3 regions of the Streptomyces sp. NPDC002564 genome follow, and region 3 is predicted to be linked to each of the others. Evidence: riboswitches for the same ligand, from Rfam matches in the RefSeq annotation. Region 3 holds a riboswitch; each other region holds the start of a gene.
The links. A riboswitch is a leader RNA that binds a small molecule or an ion and turns the genes downstream of it on or off. The one in region 3 is predicted to bind S-adenosylmethionine.

Region 1: it holds a riboswitch for S-adenosylmethionine, as region 3 does, so the genes downstream of both, ACFYXE_RS07965 (hypothetical protein) here and ACFYXE_RS11995 (aminotransferase class V-fold PLP-dependent enzyme) in region 3, are expected to answer to the same signal.
Region 2: it holds a riboswitch for S-adenosylmethionine, as region 3 does, so the genes downstream of both, thrC (threonine synthase) here and ACFYXE_RS11995 (aminotransferase class V-fold PLP-dependent enzyme) in region 3, are expected to answer to the same signal.

The regions. Positions count from the first base shown of each region.
Region 1 covers NZ_JBIARE010000002.1:316,988-321,873, forward strand. The annotation lists gene ACFYXE_RS07955 (hypothetical protein) at 121-570, shown strand; gene ACFYXE_RS07960 (radical SAM protein) at 703-2,061, shown strand; SAM riboswitch class IV at 2,197-2,306, shown strand; gene ACFYXE_RS07965 (hypothetical protein) at 2,352-2,690, shown strand; gene ACFYXE_RS07970 (SDR family oxidoreductase) at 2,834-3,565, shown strand; gene ACFYXE_RS07975 (GNAT family N-acetyltransferase) at 3,600-4,154, shown strand; gene ACFYXE_RS07980 (amino acid permease) at 4,235-4,886, opposite strand, start outside.
Region 2 covers NZ_JBIARE010000006.1:141,950-146,835, forward strand. The annotation lists gene ACFYXE_RS22305 (hypothetical protein) at 1-704, opposite strand, end outside; gene ACFYXE_RS22310 (glucosyl-3-phosphoglycerate synthase) at 820-1,764, opposite strand; SAM riboswitch class I at 1,902-2,050, shown strand; gene thrC (threonine synthase) at 2,044-3,363, shown strand; gene ACFYXE_RS22320 (ubiquitin-like small modifier protein 1) at 3,481-3,756, shown strand; gene ACFYXE_RS22325 (cold-shock protein) at 4,179-4,382, shown strand; gene groL (chaperonin GroEL) at 4,738-4,886, shown strand, end outside.
Region 3 covers NZ_JBIARE010000003.1:91,456-96,341, forward strand. The annotation lists gene ACFYXE_RS11985 (rhomboid family intramembrane serine protease) at 1-701, shown strand, start outside; gene ACFYXE_RS11990 (Lrp/AsnC family transcriptional regulator) at 739-1,020, shown strand; gene ACFYXE_RS11995 (aminotransferase class V-fold PLP-dependent enzyme) at 1,056-2,429, opposite strand; SAM riboswitch class IV at 2,606-2,723, opposite strand; gene trpD (anthranilate phosphoribosyltransferase) at 2,832-3,896, opposite strand; gene ACFYXE_RS12005 (cytochrome bc complex cytochrome b subunit) at 4,093-4,886, opposite strand, start outside.

The DNA of each region.
Region 1 (4,886 bases), on a different contig from region 3:
GGGCCGAGGCGCGAGGGGTGCGGGGGCGGCGAGAGTGGAGCCAGTCACTCCGCCTCCGGCCGGAGCACCCCCAGCCCCAGCCCCCCCCCCAGCACCCCGCACCTGAAGAAAGCGACCACCATGACCCGCACGGCCACCCCCTTCCGCTCGCGCACCGCACTCTGCGCGCTCGGCGTGACCGCCCTCGCCGTCTCGCTGACCGCCTGCAGCGGTTCCGCCAACCCCTTCGACGACCACGAGGAGAAGGCGTCGTACGGGGAGGGCGCGGCGGCGAAGAGCGCCCGCGCCTCCGTGCCGCGCTGGCTCCCCGACGACGCGAGCGACATCAAGTACGTGATGTCGACCACGGGCGACGACCGGATCATCCGGTTCCGGACGCCGGACGGAACGTTCCCGGCCGCCTGCAAGCCGGGCAAGGCGCAGGGCGAGCCGCGCCTGAAGGCCGACTGGTTCCCCTCCGACCTGGCCTCGAAGGCGGACACGAACTGCGGTACCTGGTCCGGCGCGGCGGTCGACGGGGTGCTGTACGCCTGGCAGGACAAGGACGTGGTCAAGAAGGCGGCGCGCTGACCGCGACGGAGCCGCCCGCAGCATAGACCTGCGCCGGACGCGCTCTGCGACCGGAGTCGGATCCGCGGCGCATCGGCGGCGTATTAGCGTGGAGCGGACAGATCGACCGACAGGATCCGAGGTGCCCGGCCCATGCCAAGCCGCAGCGAGAGCCGTACCGAACTCATCGAGTCACTCATGGAGCGGTTCCCGCACGTGCCGCGGGAAGCCGTGATCAAGGAGGATCTGCTGCGCGGCGGCATGGCCTTCGACGAATCGGCGCTGAGCGACAACGAAGGCGGCGAGGTCAAGCCGAAGTCGTACTTCATCTTCTCCTTCGACCACGGCACCCTTCCCGAGCTGGGCGCCGCGGCGCTGCGCCGCCCGCCGGAGGAGATCGTCCTGACCGGCGGCCCCTACGGGCTGCGCCGCACCGTCGTCTCGGTGCGCGTGAACCCGGCCTCGCCCTACCGGGTGGCCGCCGACGACAACGGCGTGCTCGGCCTCTACCTGGACGGCGTGCGGATCTCCGACGTCGGCCTGCCGCCGATGCCGGACTACTACCGGCACACCCTGGAGAACGGCAAGTCCGTGATGGAGGTGGCGCCCACCATCCAGTGGGGCTACCTCATCTACCTCACGGTCTTCCGCGTCTGCCAGTACTTCGGCGCCAAGGAGGAGTGCCAGTACTGCGACATCAACCACAACTGGCGCCAGCAGAAGGCGGCGGGCCGTCCCTACACGGGCGTGAAGCCGATGGACGAGGTGCTGGAGGCCCTCGCCATCATCGACAAGTACGACACCAACAAGTCGTCCACCGCGTACACGCTCACCGGCGGCGCCATCACCACACAGCTCCAGGGCAAGGACGAGGCCGACTTCTACGGCCAGTACGCCAAGGCCATCGAGGAGCGCTTCCCCGGCCGCTGGATCGGCAAGGTCGTCGCCCAGGCGCTGCCCAAGGCGGACGTGCAGCGCTTCCACGACTACGGCGTGCGGATCTACCACCCCAACTACGAGGTGTGGGACCCGTACCTCTTCGAGCGCTACTGCCCCGGCAAGGAGCGCTACGTGGGCCGTGACGAGTGGCACCGCCGCATCCTGGACTCCGCCGACGTGTTCGGGCCGCGCAACGTCATCCCGAACTTCGTGGCGGGCGTGGAGATGGCGGAGCCGTTCGGCTTCAAGACGGTCGACGAGGCCATCGACTCCACCGTCGAGGGCCTGCAGTACTTCATGTCGCGCGGCATCACGCCCCGCTTCACCACCTGGTGCCCGGAGCCCACGACGCCGCTCGGCAAGGCCAACCCGCAGGGCGCCCCGCTGGAGTACCACGTGCGTCTCCTGGAGGCCTACCGCGCGACGATGGAGGCCAACGGCCTGTCCTCGCCGCCCGGATACGGTCCGGCCGGACCCGGCAACGCCGTCTTCTCGGTGAGTTCCTTCATGGACAGCCTCCCGGCGGAGGCGGCCGCCCCGGAGGACGCCGTCATCCCGGAGAAAGCTTCTTAGCCGCGTAGCCGCGTAGGTGCGGAATCGCGGAATCGCGTAGTCGCGGAGCCCCGTCGATCCGTGCCGCAGGAGCCCTGTCCGGGCCGCGAAAAATGCCCGGGCAGGGCTCCTGCGCATCGTGTTACGGTCGGCACGGGTCACGAGTTCCAGCGCCAAGCCCCGGCTCGCTGGACGGCACCCCGCTCCGTCGCGGGTGCCCCGGGTGACGACCCGCCCCGTGCGACGTGCACGGGGAACGGCGGATCACCGGGGTCGGCGACACCCGGGGTCCACGACTCCGGAGGCGCACCATGACGCACCCGCACGACACCTGCGACACCTACACCCCCGGCCACCAGGTCCACTGGATCCAGGCACGCGAGAGCGCGAAGGACCCCGGCCCGGAGGTCGACGTCCTGCTGTCCTCGCACGACGTCGCGGACGACGGCCGGATCTCCCTGCACGTGCTCGGCCCGACCCGGGGCGTGCCCGCCGCCCTGTGGACCCACGACCCCGAGCACCTGCGCCGCCTGCTGCGCGAGCACCGGGGCCTGGCCAGGTGGCAGCCCCGCTGGAACCTGCTCAGGCTGCGCCGCGACACCGTCGGCAGCACGCTGGTCTGCGTCGCCCCGCAGGAGCCGGGGCACTGACCCCGGCCGCGACCAGGCACGTACGGGACCTCCCGGCGGCCGGCGAAGATCACCGCTTCGTAGGATGACGAGGTGATCCGGACGCGGGCGATCCCCGCGTCCGGGCGGCGCGACAGTCAGCCACCCAGAGCCGGAGGTCCCCCGTGCAGCACCACCCCGTCACCGTCGTCACCGGCGGCAGCCGCGGCATCGGCGCGGCCGTCGGCGCCCGCCTCGCCCGGGACGGCCACGACGTCGTCCTCGGCTACCACGCGGACGAGCGGGCCGCCGAACAGGCCGCCGACGCCGTCCGTGCGGCGGGCCGCCGCTGCGTCACCGTACGGGCCGACACCGCCGACGAGGCCGACGTCGACCGCCTCTTCGACACCGCGGCGGCCGAGCTCGGCCCCGTCACCGGCCTCGTCAACAACGCCGGGATCGGCGCCCCCGTCGGCCCGCTGGCCGACGCCGACGCCGCCGGCCTGCGCCGGGCCCTGGAGGTCAACGTCCTCGGCTACCTGCTCTGCGCCCGGCGCGCGGTGCGCGACATGAAGGGGCGCGGCGGCGCCGTCGTGAACATCTCGTCCGCGGCGGCCACCCTCGGCGCCCCGGGCGAGTACGTCCACTACGCGGCCGCCAAGGGCGCCGTCGACACGATGACGGTCGGCCTGGCCAAGGAGGTCGCGCCCGACGGCATCCGCGTCAACGCCGTGGCCCCCGGCGTGATCTGGACGGAGTTCCACGCCGACCCCGAGCGCCCCGCGAAGCTCGCGTCGGGCATTCCGCTGGGCCGCTCCGGTCAGCCCGAGGAGATCGCGGCCGCGGTCGCCTGGCTGCTCTCGGACGAGGCCTCGTACGCGACCGGGACGGTGCTGCGGGTGGCGGGCGGCCGGTGATCCCGGCGAGGGCATCCACTCGTACGCTGTGCACATGATCAGCGGAGAGAGCGCCCTCAGCCAGGACGTCGTCATCCGGCCGGTGTCGCCCGACGACGCGGCCGCCCTCGCACGCGCCTACCGCCGCAACCGCGCGCACCTCGACCCCTGGGACCCGGACCGCCCCGACTCCTTCTACACCGAGGAGGGCCAGGCCGAACGGGTCCGGGGGCAGCTCGTGGACGGCCGCGCGGGCCGGTCCGCGCACTGGGTGCTCGCGAGCGGCGACGAGATCGTCGGCCATGCCGCCGTGTCCCACATCGTCCGCGGCCCCGCCCACAGCGGGAGCCTCGGCTACTGGATCGACGCGGCACAAGTGGGGCGCGGCCTCGCCTCCGCCGCCGCGCTGTACGTCTGCGCCGCGGCGGACGGCCAACTGGGCCTGCACCGCCTGGAGGCGGGCACCCTGCTGCACAACTCCGCCTCGCAGCGGGTCCTGGAGAAGTGCGGCTTCGAGGAGTTCGGGGTCGCGCCGCGCTACCTGTACATCAAGGGCGCGTGGCGCGACCACCGGCTCTTCCAGAAGATCCTCAACGACCGTCCGGTGTAGGCCCGTACGAGCCCGTCAGGACCCACCGGACCCGGTACGGGCCGGCCCGTGGGACGGAACACCCCACGGGCCCGCGGGACTCAGACGATGTTCTCCGCGACCTCCGCCTGCTCACGGTCCGAGCCGTACGCCTGCGGGGTGCTGTACGAGCGGCGTGCCACGAACCACCACACCGTGGCCAGGAGCAGCACCGCGGCCAGGGCGATCGAGGCGTAGTTCATCGAGTCGACCGTGACCGGGGAGACCTGCGGCAGGCAGAAGAGCACGGTCACGAACGCCACCCAGATCACCGCGATCCAGCCGACCGGCTTGCTCCAGCGGCCCAGGTTCCACGGCCCCGGCTGGAAGCGGTCGCCCGCGCGCAGCCGCAGGAAGATCGGGATGGCGTACGCGGGCGTGATGCCGATGACGTTGATCGCCGTCACCGCCGTGTACGCGGTCGTGGAGTACAGCGAGGGCAGCGCGATGACCGCGGCCAGGCCGACCGACAGCCACACCGCGGGGACCGGGACCTGGGTGCGCGAGCTGACCTTGCGCCAGATCGCGGAGCCCGGCAGCGCGTTGTCGCGGCTGAAGGCGAACACCATGCGGCTCGCGGCGGCCGTCTCGGCGTTGCCGCAGAACAGCTGCGCCACGATCACGATGAGCAGCAGCGCGGTCGCCCCGGACTCGCCGATCGCGTCGATCATGATCTGGGCGGGCGGCACGCCGGTGTCGGTGGCGAGCGTGCCC
Region 2 (4,886 bases), on a different contig from region 3:
CCGTCGTACTTGTAGACGACGGTCAGCGACCAGCCGCCGACGCAGCCCTGGCCGGCGGGCGCCCACACGTTGCCGACCGCGACCTCGACGGGGCTGCCGGTGGTGGCGCCCTGGAAGGCGTTGGTGACGTCGGCCTCGGCGGTGTAGTAGTGCGGGCCCTGGGTGGCGGCCGGGGAGCGGACCGCGTTCTCCACGCTCACCGTGTTCTCCGCGCCGCCGTCGACCCGGATGACGGGGGCGGTGGTGAGCGGGTCGCCGGGGGCCGGGTCCACGGGCTGGTTGCCCTCGCGGTTGAGGTCGCAGATGGTGCGCACGGTGCTGCCGAAGCGGTGCGTGCCCGCGTTGCCGCCCCAGAACAGCCGCGCGTAGTCGACCTGGGCGCCCGGCGGGATCGTCACCCGGCCGGTGCTGGAGTCGAAGGTGCCGGAGAGACCGGCGGTGTCGATGCGGCGCTCGGCGAAGTTGTTGTTGTTCTTGGTGCCCTGGGCCTGTTGGGTCTCCTTGCAGGCGGCGGCCACGTCGGCGGGGCTCGTCGGGCAGTCGAGGACCGTGTTGCCGATGGTCTTGAAGTCGCCGTACAGCGATTCGTCGTAGCGCTTGGCGAAGGGCTCGATGACCTCCGCGGACGCGGGCGTCGCGGTCACGGCGAGCGCGCCCGCCGCGACGGTGGCGGAGGCGAGCGTGAGCACTCCGGCCCGCCGCATGGCTTTCAGTGCATATCTGACCCACATAAAGGGGCAATGTAGGCAAAACGCATCATCTGCTGTGGTTGCGCCACGCGGCGGCCCCCGTGGTTACGCCACGCGACGGCCGCCGCGGTCACGCCACGCGGCGGTGCGCGTACTCGGCGACATCGGTCATCGGCGGGCGTTCCTCGGTGTCCACGGGATGGGTCCGCGGCACGAAGCCGTCCGCGCCCCGCTCGAACTGGGTCAGCTCGGGGCGCAGCAGATGGCCGCGGGCCAGGCGCAGCTGCGCCGTCCGGTAGATCGCCGCCGCCATCCGGCCCAGCGCCTGCCCGTCCTGGTGCCGGTGCCTGCGCACCCCCACATCCACCTGCGCCAGCGCGTCCAGGCCCACGGTGTGCAGCGCGTCCACCAGCAGCCCCAGCTCCACCCCGTACCCGACGGGGAACGGCAGCCGTTCCAGGAGCGACCTGCGCGCCGCGTACTCGCCGCCCAGCGGCTGGACGAACCCGGCGAGCCGCGGCCAGTGCATGTTCAGCAGCGGCCGCGCCATCAGCTCCGTGACCCGCCCGCCCTGGCCCGCCGCCGAGCCCAGCGGCCGGTCGTACATCGCCTTGACGAAGTCCACGTCCGGGTCGGTGAGCAGCGGGCCCACGATCCCCGAGACGAAGTCCGCGGAGAACTCCCGCAGGTCCGCGTCGACGAACGCCACGACGTCCCCGCTCGTGACGAGCAGCGAGCGCCACAGCACCTCGCCCTTGCCGGGGACGGGCGCGATGCGCGGCAGGATCTCGTCGCGGTGCACGACCCGGGCGCCGGCCGCCGCGGCGACCTCGGCGGTGCGGTCCGTGGAGCCCGAGTCGATCACGACCAGCTCGTCGACCAGCGGGACCCGCTCCATCAGCGCCCGGCGGATCTCGGCCACGATCTCGCCGACCGTGCCCTCCTCGTCGAGCGCGGGCAGGACGACGCTCACCGAGGTGCCGGACGCGTGCTTGGCGGCGGCCAGCCGGTCCACCGGACGGTCGGCGACCGACCAGGAACGCCTGCTCAGCCAGTGCTCGACCTCTTCCAGCACGGTCCTGGTCCTCCCATATGTGATCCATCTCGCGGTTCGGACGACTATCTCAAGGGTCCGGGGCTTCGGTTACAGTCTTGAACAACGCCGGTGACCATCGCATGTCGGGGGTCGTGGGCGTCACCACAATCGAATACCGCTCATCCAGAGGGGCAGAGGGACACGGCCCGTTGAAGCCCCGGCAACCCTCCGGTCGGACTCGTCGCGATCAAGCGCAGCGAGGCTCCCGGCTCGGGAAGGTGCCAATTCCGTCTCGCGGCGAGATGCGTCGCGAGGAAGATGAGGAGAAAGGGCCTCGCCTCCATGGCTGTGCAGACTGTCGCCACCGAAAGCACCACCTCTTCCGTAGACCTCGGCCCCGCCTCGGGACTCTCCTGCCGTGAGTGCGGCACCGCGTTCCCGCTCGGTCCGATCTTCGCCTGCGTCGAGTGTTTCGGCCCCCTCGAAGTCGCCTACGACCTGCCGCTCGGCGACCCGGAGGCCCTCCGCAAGCAGATCGAGTCCGGCCCCGCCAACATCTGGCGCTACGCCCCGCTGCTGCCCGTCCCCGCCGACGTCGCCGACAAGCCGAACCTCAACCCGGGCTGGACCAAGCTGGTCAAGGCCGACAACCTCGCCGGGGAACTCGGCATCGAGCAGGGCAAGTTGTTCGTCAAGGACGACTCCGGCAACCCCACGCACTCCTTCAAGGACCGGGTCGTCGCGCAGGCCCTGGAGGCCGCCCGCGCCTTCGGCTTCACCACCCTGTCCTGCTCCTCCACCGGCAACCTCGCGGGCGCCGTCGGCGCCGCCGCCGCCCGGGCCGGCTTCCGCTCCTGCGTGTTCATCCCGCACGACCTGGAGCAGGGCAAGGTCGTCATGGCCGCGGTCTACGGCGGCGAGCTCGTCGGCATCGAGGGCAACTACGACGACGTGAACCGCTTCTGCTCCGAGCTCATCGGCGACCCGCTGGGCGAGGGCTGGGGCTTCGTGAACGTGAACCTGCGGCCGTACTACGGCGAGGGCTCCAAGACCCTCGCGTACGAGATCTGCGAGCAGCTCGGCTGGCAGCTGCCCGACCAACTGGTCATCCCGATCGCCTCCGGCTCGCAGCTCACGAAGATCGACAAGGGGCTCAAGGAGCTCATCGCGCTCGGCCTGGTCGAGGACAAGCCCTACAAGATCTTCGGCGCGCAGGCCGAGGGCTGCTCCCCGGTGTCCGCCGCCTTCAAGGCCGGTCACGACGTGGTGCGCCCGCAGAAGCCCGACACCATCGCCAAGTCCCTCGCCATCGGCAACCCGGCCGACGGGCCGTACGTCCTGGACATCGCGCGCCGCACCGGCGGCGCGGTGGAGGACGTGAACGACGAGCAGGTCGTCGACGCGATCAAGCTGCTCGCGCGGACCGAGGGGATCTTCGCCGAGACGGCGGGCGGCGTGACGGTGGGCGTCACGAAGAAGCTCGTCGAGGCGGGGCTCATCGACCCCTCGCTGACGACGGTGGTCCTCAACACCGGGGACGGCCTCAAGACGCTCGACGCCGTCGCCGAGACGTCGCAGGCCACCGCGACGATCAAGCCGAACCTCGAGGCGTTTCGCTCCGCCGGGCTGGCCGGTTAGCCGCCGCGGGACCTGATCGCCGTCGCCCGACCGCCGGTCGCGGCCCGTCCGCGCGCCGTTCCCCGCGCCCCTTGCGGGGCGCGTCCCTCCGCCCTCCGTACTTCTGAGGTGAACCCCATGAGCGTCAACGTCCGCATCCCCACCATTCTCCGCACCTACACCGGCGGCAAGTCCGAGGTCGCCGCCGAGGGTGCCACGCTCGGTGAGGTCATCGCCGACCTGGAGAAGAACCACACCGGGATCGCCGCCCGGGTCCTGGACGACCAGGGCAAGCTGCGCCGCTTCGTGAACGTGTACGTGAACGACGACGACGTCCGTTTTGAGCAGGGCCTCGAGACCGCGACGCCGGACGGCGCGGGCATCTCGATCATTCCCGCCGTCGCCGGCGGCTGATCTTTTCGCAAGTACCCTGCGTTATCTGAATTGCCCCCTCCGTACGAGAAACGGAGGGGGCAATTCTGCATGGTTGAGCACGGTACAGTTGGGAAGCGTGCTTCGCCGTCAGTGCCGAGCGCATATACGAAGTCGGCCCGGAGCCGACAAGAAGTAGCCAAAGAGCGCTGCCCATTCGAACCTTATGCGGCTTTTGCCTGGCCCGACTTGCCCCGAATTCAGCGAATTCTTCGCATATTACCGTTCACGCGTGCCCGGAATTCTCGTCCGATTGACCTGTTGCAGACGGCAGTTGGACAGATACATTCAGCGGCGGTCGACGCGTTCCGGCGCACACCCCCATCATCCAATGGGCGGTGGAGGTCTGACCCGGGTCCGCGAAGTGCGGTCCTGTGCAAGGGCCAGTAATAGGGGAGTTAGGCATGGCTCAGGGCACCGTCAAGTGGTTCAACGCGGAGAAGGGGTACGGCTTCATCGCGGTCGACGGTGGTGCGGATGTTTTCGTCCACTACAGCGCGATCCAGATGGACGGGTACCGCACCCTTGAAGAAGGTCAGCGAGTCGAATTCGAGATCTCGCAGGGCCAGAAGGGTCCGCAGGCGGACATGGTCAAACTCGCCGTCTAGCTCGGCGCGACCGACCACCGAAGCAAGCATCGCCAGGGGCTCGTATCCCGCCAGGGGTACGGGCCCCTCGTGTGCGCCCGCGGGCGCCGGGGCGCGCGCCGGAGAGCTGTCCGAGATCCGTGAGAGGCGCTTGCACTCGCAGGGGTCGAGTGCTAATCATTGGGCTTAGCACTCTCCGCGTGAGAGTGACAGAACTTGGATCGGGTCGGTGAGGCCCGCAGGCCGGGTGGGGCAAGGAACCACAAGGGCTGCAGGCCGTCCGTCGCGGGCACCAGCACGATCCGTTTGCGTTTCCTCCCCCAAGCTCCTTGAGGGAGCTGGGGGGGACCCCCATCGTCCGGGAGGACCACTTCACATGGCCAAGATCATCGCGTTCGACGAGGAGGCACGGCGCGGCCTCGAGCGCGGCATGAACCAGCTCGCCGACGCCGTCAAGGTGACCCTGGGCCCCAAGGGTCGCAACGTCGTCCTCGAGAAGAAGTGGGGCGCCCCCACGATCACCAA
Region 3 (4,886 bases):
AGTCCGCCCCGGTCACGTACGGGCTGATCGCCGTCTGCTGCGTGGTCTTCGTCATCTCCCCGGTGTCCGGATTCAACCCCGTCTACGGCAAGGGCGACGAGCTGCTCGCCGCGCAGCAGGCCTATTTCGAGCGGTGGGGAGTGGTACCCGTCGAACTGTTCAGCGGGGTCCCGCGGGCCGCCCTCGGACCGTTCACCGCCCTGTTCGTGCACGGAAGCTGGCTTCATCTGCTCGGGAACATGCTGTTCCTGTACGTCTTCGGGGCCATGGTCGAGGAACGCATGGGGCACCTCCTGTACGCGCTCTTCTACCTCAGCTGCGGATACCTCGCCCTGCTCGCCTACGCGGCCGCGCACGCGGGCTCCGACCAGACGCTGGTGGGAGCCTCCGGGGCGATCTCCGCCGTCCTCGGCGCTTTTCTGTATCTCTTCCCGCAGGCGCGCGTCACCAGCCTCTTCCCGTTCCTCTTCTTCCTGCCGCTGCGCTTCCCCGCCTGGGTGGTCCTGCCGTTCTGGGTGACGCTGCAGTGGCTGGCGGCGGGGCAGGGCGGCAAGGGCACGGGGGTGGCCTATCTGGCGCACCTGGTGGGCTTCTCGCTCGGCTTCCTCTTCGCGTGGGGGTGGTGCGTGCGGGGGCGGCGGAGCACGCGCGGGAGGACGTCCCTGCCCGCGCGGGAGGGTGAGGCGGGAGGGCTAGAGTGAACGGCACAGCACCGGCCACCGAGGGAGACAGCCAGCCGTGATCACCGCGATCGTGCTCATCAAGACCAGCGTGGACCGGATTCCGGAGATCGCCGAGTCGATCGCCGCGCTCGACTCGGTCAGCGAGGTCTTCTCCGTCACGGGTACGTACGACCTGATCGCGATGGTGCGCGTGCCGCGCCACGACGACCTGGCCGACGTCATCCCCGGCCGGATCAGCAAGATCCCCGGCGTCGAGGCGACCGACACGCACGTCGCGTTCCGCACGTACTCCCAGCACGACCTGGAAGCCGCCTTCGCGATCGGCCTCGACTCCTAAGCCTCCCGGAGGGCCGGGTCACCGGGGCGCCCCGGTCAGACGGCGGCGCCGGTGTCCGGCACGCACCGCCCGTCCTCGGTGCGGTAGTTCCAGCGCGCGCCGTCGGCCACGAGCTCCTTGACGGCGCGCACGAACCGCTCCACGTGCTCGTCGGGGGTGCCCGCGCCGAAGCTCACCCGGATGGCGTTCAGGGACTTCTCGCCGGGCGCCGCCTCGGGCGCGCCGCACTCGCCCTGGGTCTGCGGGTCGCTGCCCAGCAGGGTGCGCACCAGCGGGTGGGCGCAGAAGAGGCCGTCGCGCACGCCGATGCCGTACTCCGCGGACAGCGCGGCCGCGAAGTGCGAGCTGTTCCAGCCCTCCACGACGAACGAGATGACGCCCACGCGCGGCGCGTCGTCGCCGAAGAGCGACAGGACCCGCACCTGCGGCACCTCGGCCAGCCCGGTGCGGACCCGCGCGATGAGCTGCTGCTCCCGGGCGACGAGACCCTCGAAGCCCGCCTCGGTGAGCGCCTTGCAGGCGGCGGCGATCGCGTACACGCCGATGACGTTCGGCGAACCGGCCTCGTGCCGGGCCGCGCTGTCGTGCCACTCCACGTCCACTCCGCCGTCCGTGCGCCGCGCCACCTTGCGCGAGGCGCCGCCGCCCGCGAGGTAGGGCTCGGCGGTGCGCAGCCAGTCGGAGCGGCCCGCGAGGACACCGGAGCCGAAGGGCGCGTACAGCTTGTGCCCGGAGAAGGCGACCCAGTCGACGTCCAGCTCGTCGATGGAGACCGGGTGGTGGGGGGCGAGCTGCGCGGCGTCCAGGACGATGCGGGCGCCGTGGGCGTGCGCGGCGGCGGCGAGCTCCTTGACGGGCCACAGTTCGCCGGTGACGTTCGAGGCGCCGGTCACGCAGACCAGGGCGGGGCCGTAGGGGTCGCGGTCGGCGAGGGCGTGCTCCAGGGTGCGCACGGCGTCGCCGGGGGTGCGCGGCGCGTTGAGGTAGGTGACGCGGGCGTCCCGCCACGGCAGGAGCGAGGCGTGGTGCTCGGTCTCGAAGACGAAGACCTGGCAGTCCGCGGGCAGCGCGGCGGCGAGCAGGTTCAGCGAGTCGGTGGTGGAGCGGGTGAAGACGACCTGGTCGTCCTCGCGGCAGCCGAGGAACTCGGCGACCGTCGTACGGGCGTTCTCGAAGAGGTCGGTGGAGAGCTGCGAGAGGTAGCCGGCGCCGCGGTGCACGCTGCCGTAGTACGGCGCGTAGGCCGCCACGTCGTCCCAGACCCGCTGCAGCGCCGGGGCGCTCGCCGCGTAGTCGAGGGCCGCGTACGTCACCTCGCCGCCGGTGACCAGCGGCACGGTGACGTCACGGCCGAGGACGGCCAGCGGGGCACAGACGGACGAGTCGGCGGCAACGGCGGAAACAGACATGGCGAACTCCCGGAAGAGACAAGTGAGTTCACTGCGACGACGGCCGCGCGACGAGGGCTGCGGCGGTGCAGTGATGAAGAGAAGAAGGGTGCGCGGAAAAGGGGCCGGAAGGCCCTAGCACATTCGCTTGCTCACGAGACTGCTCCCTTGAGGACCAGGACCCCAGGGTTCGCAGGGGTCCGCGCTTGCCACGGACCTTGCTGTCCACGGCCTGGTCTTCACCCGGGGCACCCCGCCACGGACGGAGGGTTGCCGGACAGCGGGCCGGGGCCGTAGTCGCTGTCACTCATGACCTGTGCAGCATCCTGCCATACGATCTTCGGCGCGCAAGGCGCAGTCCAGGATCCGGACTGCGCCGTGCGTCACACCGATACCGCGTCCCGGGGACTCCCCCGGGGCCTGTCAGCGGTTGCTGGCGGACACCCAGCGCTCCAGGGCCTGCTTCGCGGCCCCCGAGTCGATCGCCTGCGCCGCGCGGTCCATGCCGGCCCTGATCTGGGCCACCAGCGGCTCGTCGGTCGGCGTGAGGGCGACCAGCGCCGCCGCGGAGTTCAGCAGCACCGCGTCCCGTACCGGGCCGCGCTCGCCGTCGAGGAGGCGCAGGGCCACCTCCGCGTTGTACGAGGCGTCGGCGCCCCGCAGCGCCTCGACGGGCACCAGGTCGATCCCGACGTCCCGCGGGTCGAAGGCCTCCTCGCGCACGGCGCCGTCCCGCACCGTCCAGACCCGGGAGGTCGACGTCGTGGTCAGCTCGTCCAGCCCGTCGTCGCCGCGGAAGACGAGGGAGGAGTGCCCGCGCTCGGCGAAGACGCCGGCCACGATGGGGGCCATCCGGGGGTCGGCGACGCCGACGGCCTGGGCCCGCACCCGGGCGGGGTTGGTGAGCGGGCCGAGCAGGTTGAAGACGGTCCGGATGCCGAGCTGGCTGCGTGCCCCGCCCGCGTGCCGCAGCGCCGGGTGGAACTTCACGGCGAAGCAGAACGTGATCCCCGCCTCGTCCGCCACCTCGACCACCCGCTGGGGGGTGAGGTCCAGGTTGACGCCGAGCTTCTCCAGGACGTCGGAGGCGCCGGACGCGCTGGAGGCGGCGCGGTTGCCGTGCTTGACGACCTTCGCGCCGGCGCCCGCGACGACGATCGCGGACATGGTCGAGATGTTGACGGTCTTGGCGCCGTCGCCGCCGGTGCCGACGATGTCGACGCTGGGGCCGGGCACGTCGATGACGTTGGCGTGCGCGTACATGGCGCGGACCAGGCCGGAGATCTCCTCGACGGTCTCGCCCTTGGCCCGCAGCGCCACCACGAAACCGGCGATCTGCGCGTCGGTGGCCTCGCCCCGCATGATGCGGTCCATGGCCCAGGCCGTGTCGTCGGCGCTCTGGTCGCGCCCGTCGAGCAGGCCGTTCAGGACGTCGGGCCAGGAACGGCCCGCCGCGGTGTCGCCTCCTGCGGGGGTCACAGCGCTCATAGCCGCTCCTGGTCTTCTTCGTCCGTAGGGCAAGGAAACACCCCCGCACGCGGGGGTGGGACCACCCTATCCAGCCTCCGGGACGGCAAAGAGCCCCGTCCATGCAATGGACGGGGCTCCTGCCGTGGCGACCGTGGTGGTCCCCCGCCCGGACGAGGCCGGGAGGGGGCGGTCAGTGCTTCACAGCATCAGGTGATCAGTGGTGACCGTGGCCGCTCGTGATCTCCTTGTACTCGTCGGCGGTGGGCTTGGGGATCTGGTTGTTCTCCCCGTAGTAGCCCTTCGAGAGCTTCGCCCGGAGCTTCTGCGTTCCGGACAGCTTGCGCTCCACGCCGTTCTCGTCGACCGACGGGCCGATCTCGACCGGCTGGTACTGCTCGTGCGCCGTGAGCGTGTGCAGCTGCTCGCGGCTGAGCGGCTCGTGGACCTCGATGAACTCACCGTGCGGCAGGCGCTTGATGATGCCCGACTCGCGGCCGTGCAGCACCTTGTCCTTGTCGCGCCGCTGCAGACCCAGGCAGATCCGCTTGGTGACGATGAAGGCGAGGACCGGTCCGACGAAGAAGCCGATCCGGACGAACCAGGTGATGGCGTTCAGCGACAGGTGGAAGTGGGTGGCCCACAGGTCGTTGCCACCACCGACCAGCATGATCATGTACGCCGTCAGCCAGGCGACACCGAAGGCCGTACGGGTCGGGGCGTTGCGCGGGCGGTCCAGGATGTGGTGCTCGCGCTTGTCGCCGGTGACCCAGGACTCGATGAACGGGTAGACCGCGATGGCCACGAGGACCAGCGGGAAGACCACGACCAGCGGGATGAACACGCCCAGGGCGAGCGTGTGGCCCCAGAGGTTGATCTCCCAGCCCGGCATCACACGGATCAGGCCCTCGGCGAAGCCCATGTACCAGTCGGGCTGGGCGCCGGTGGACACCTGGTCCGGGCGGTACGGGCCGATGGCCCAGATCGGGTTGATCGAGGCGATGGCCGCGA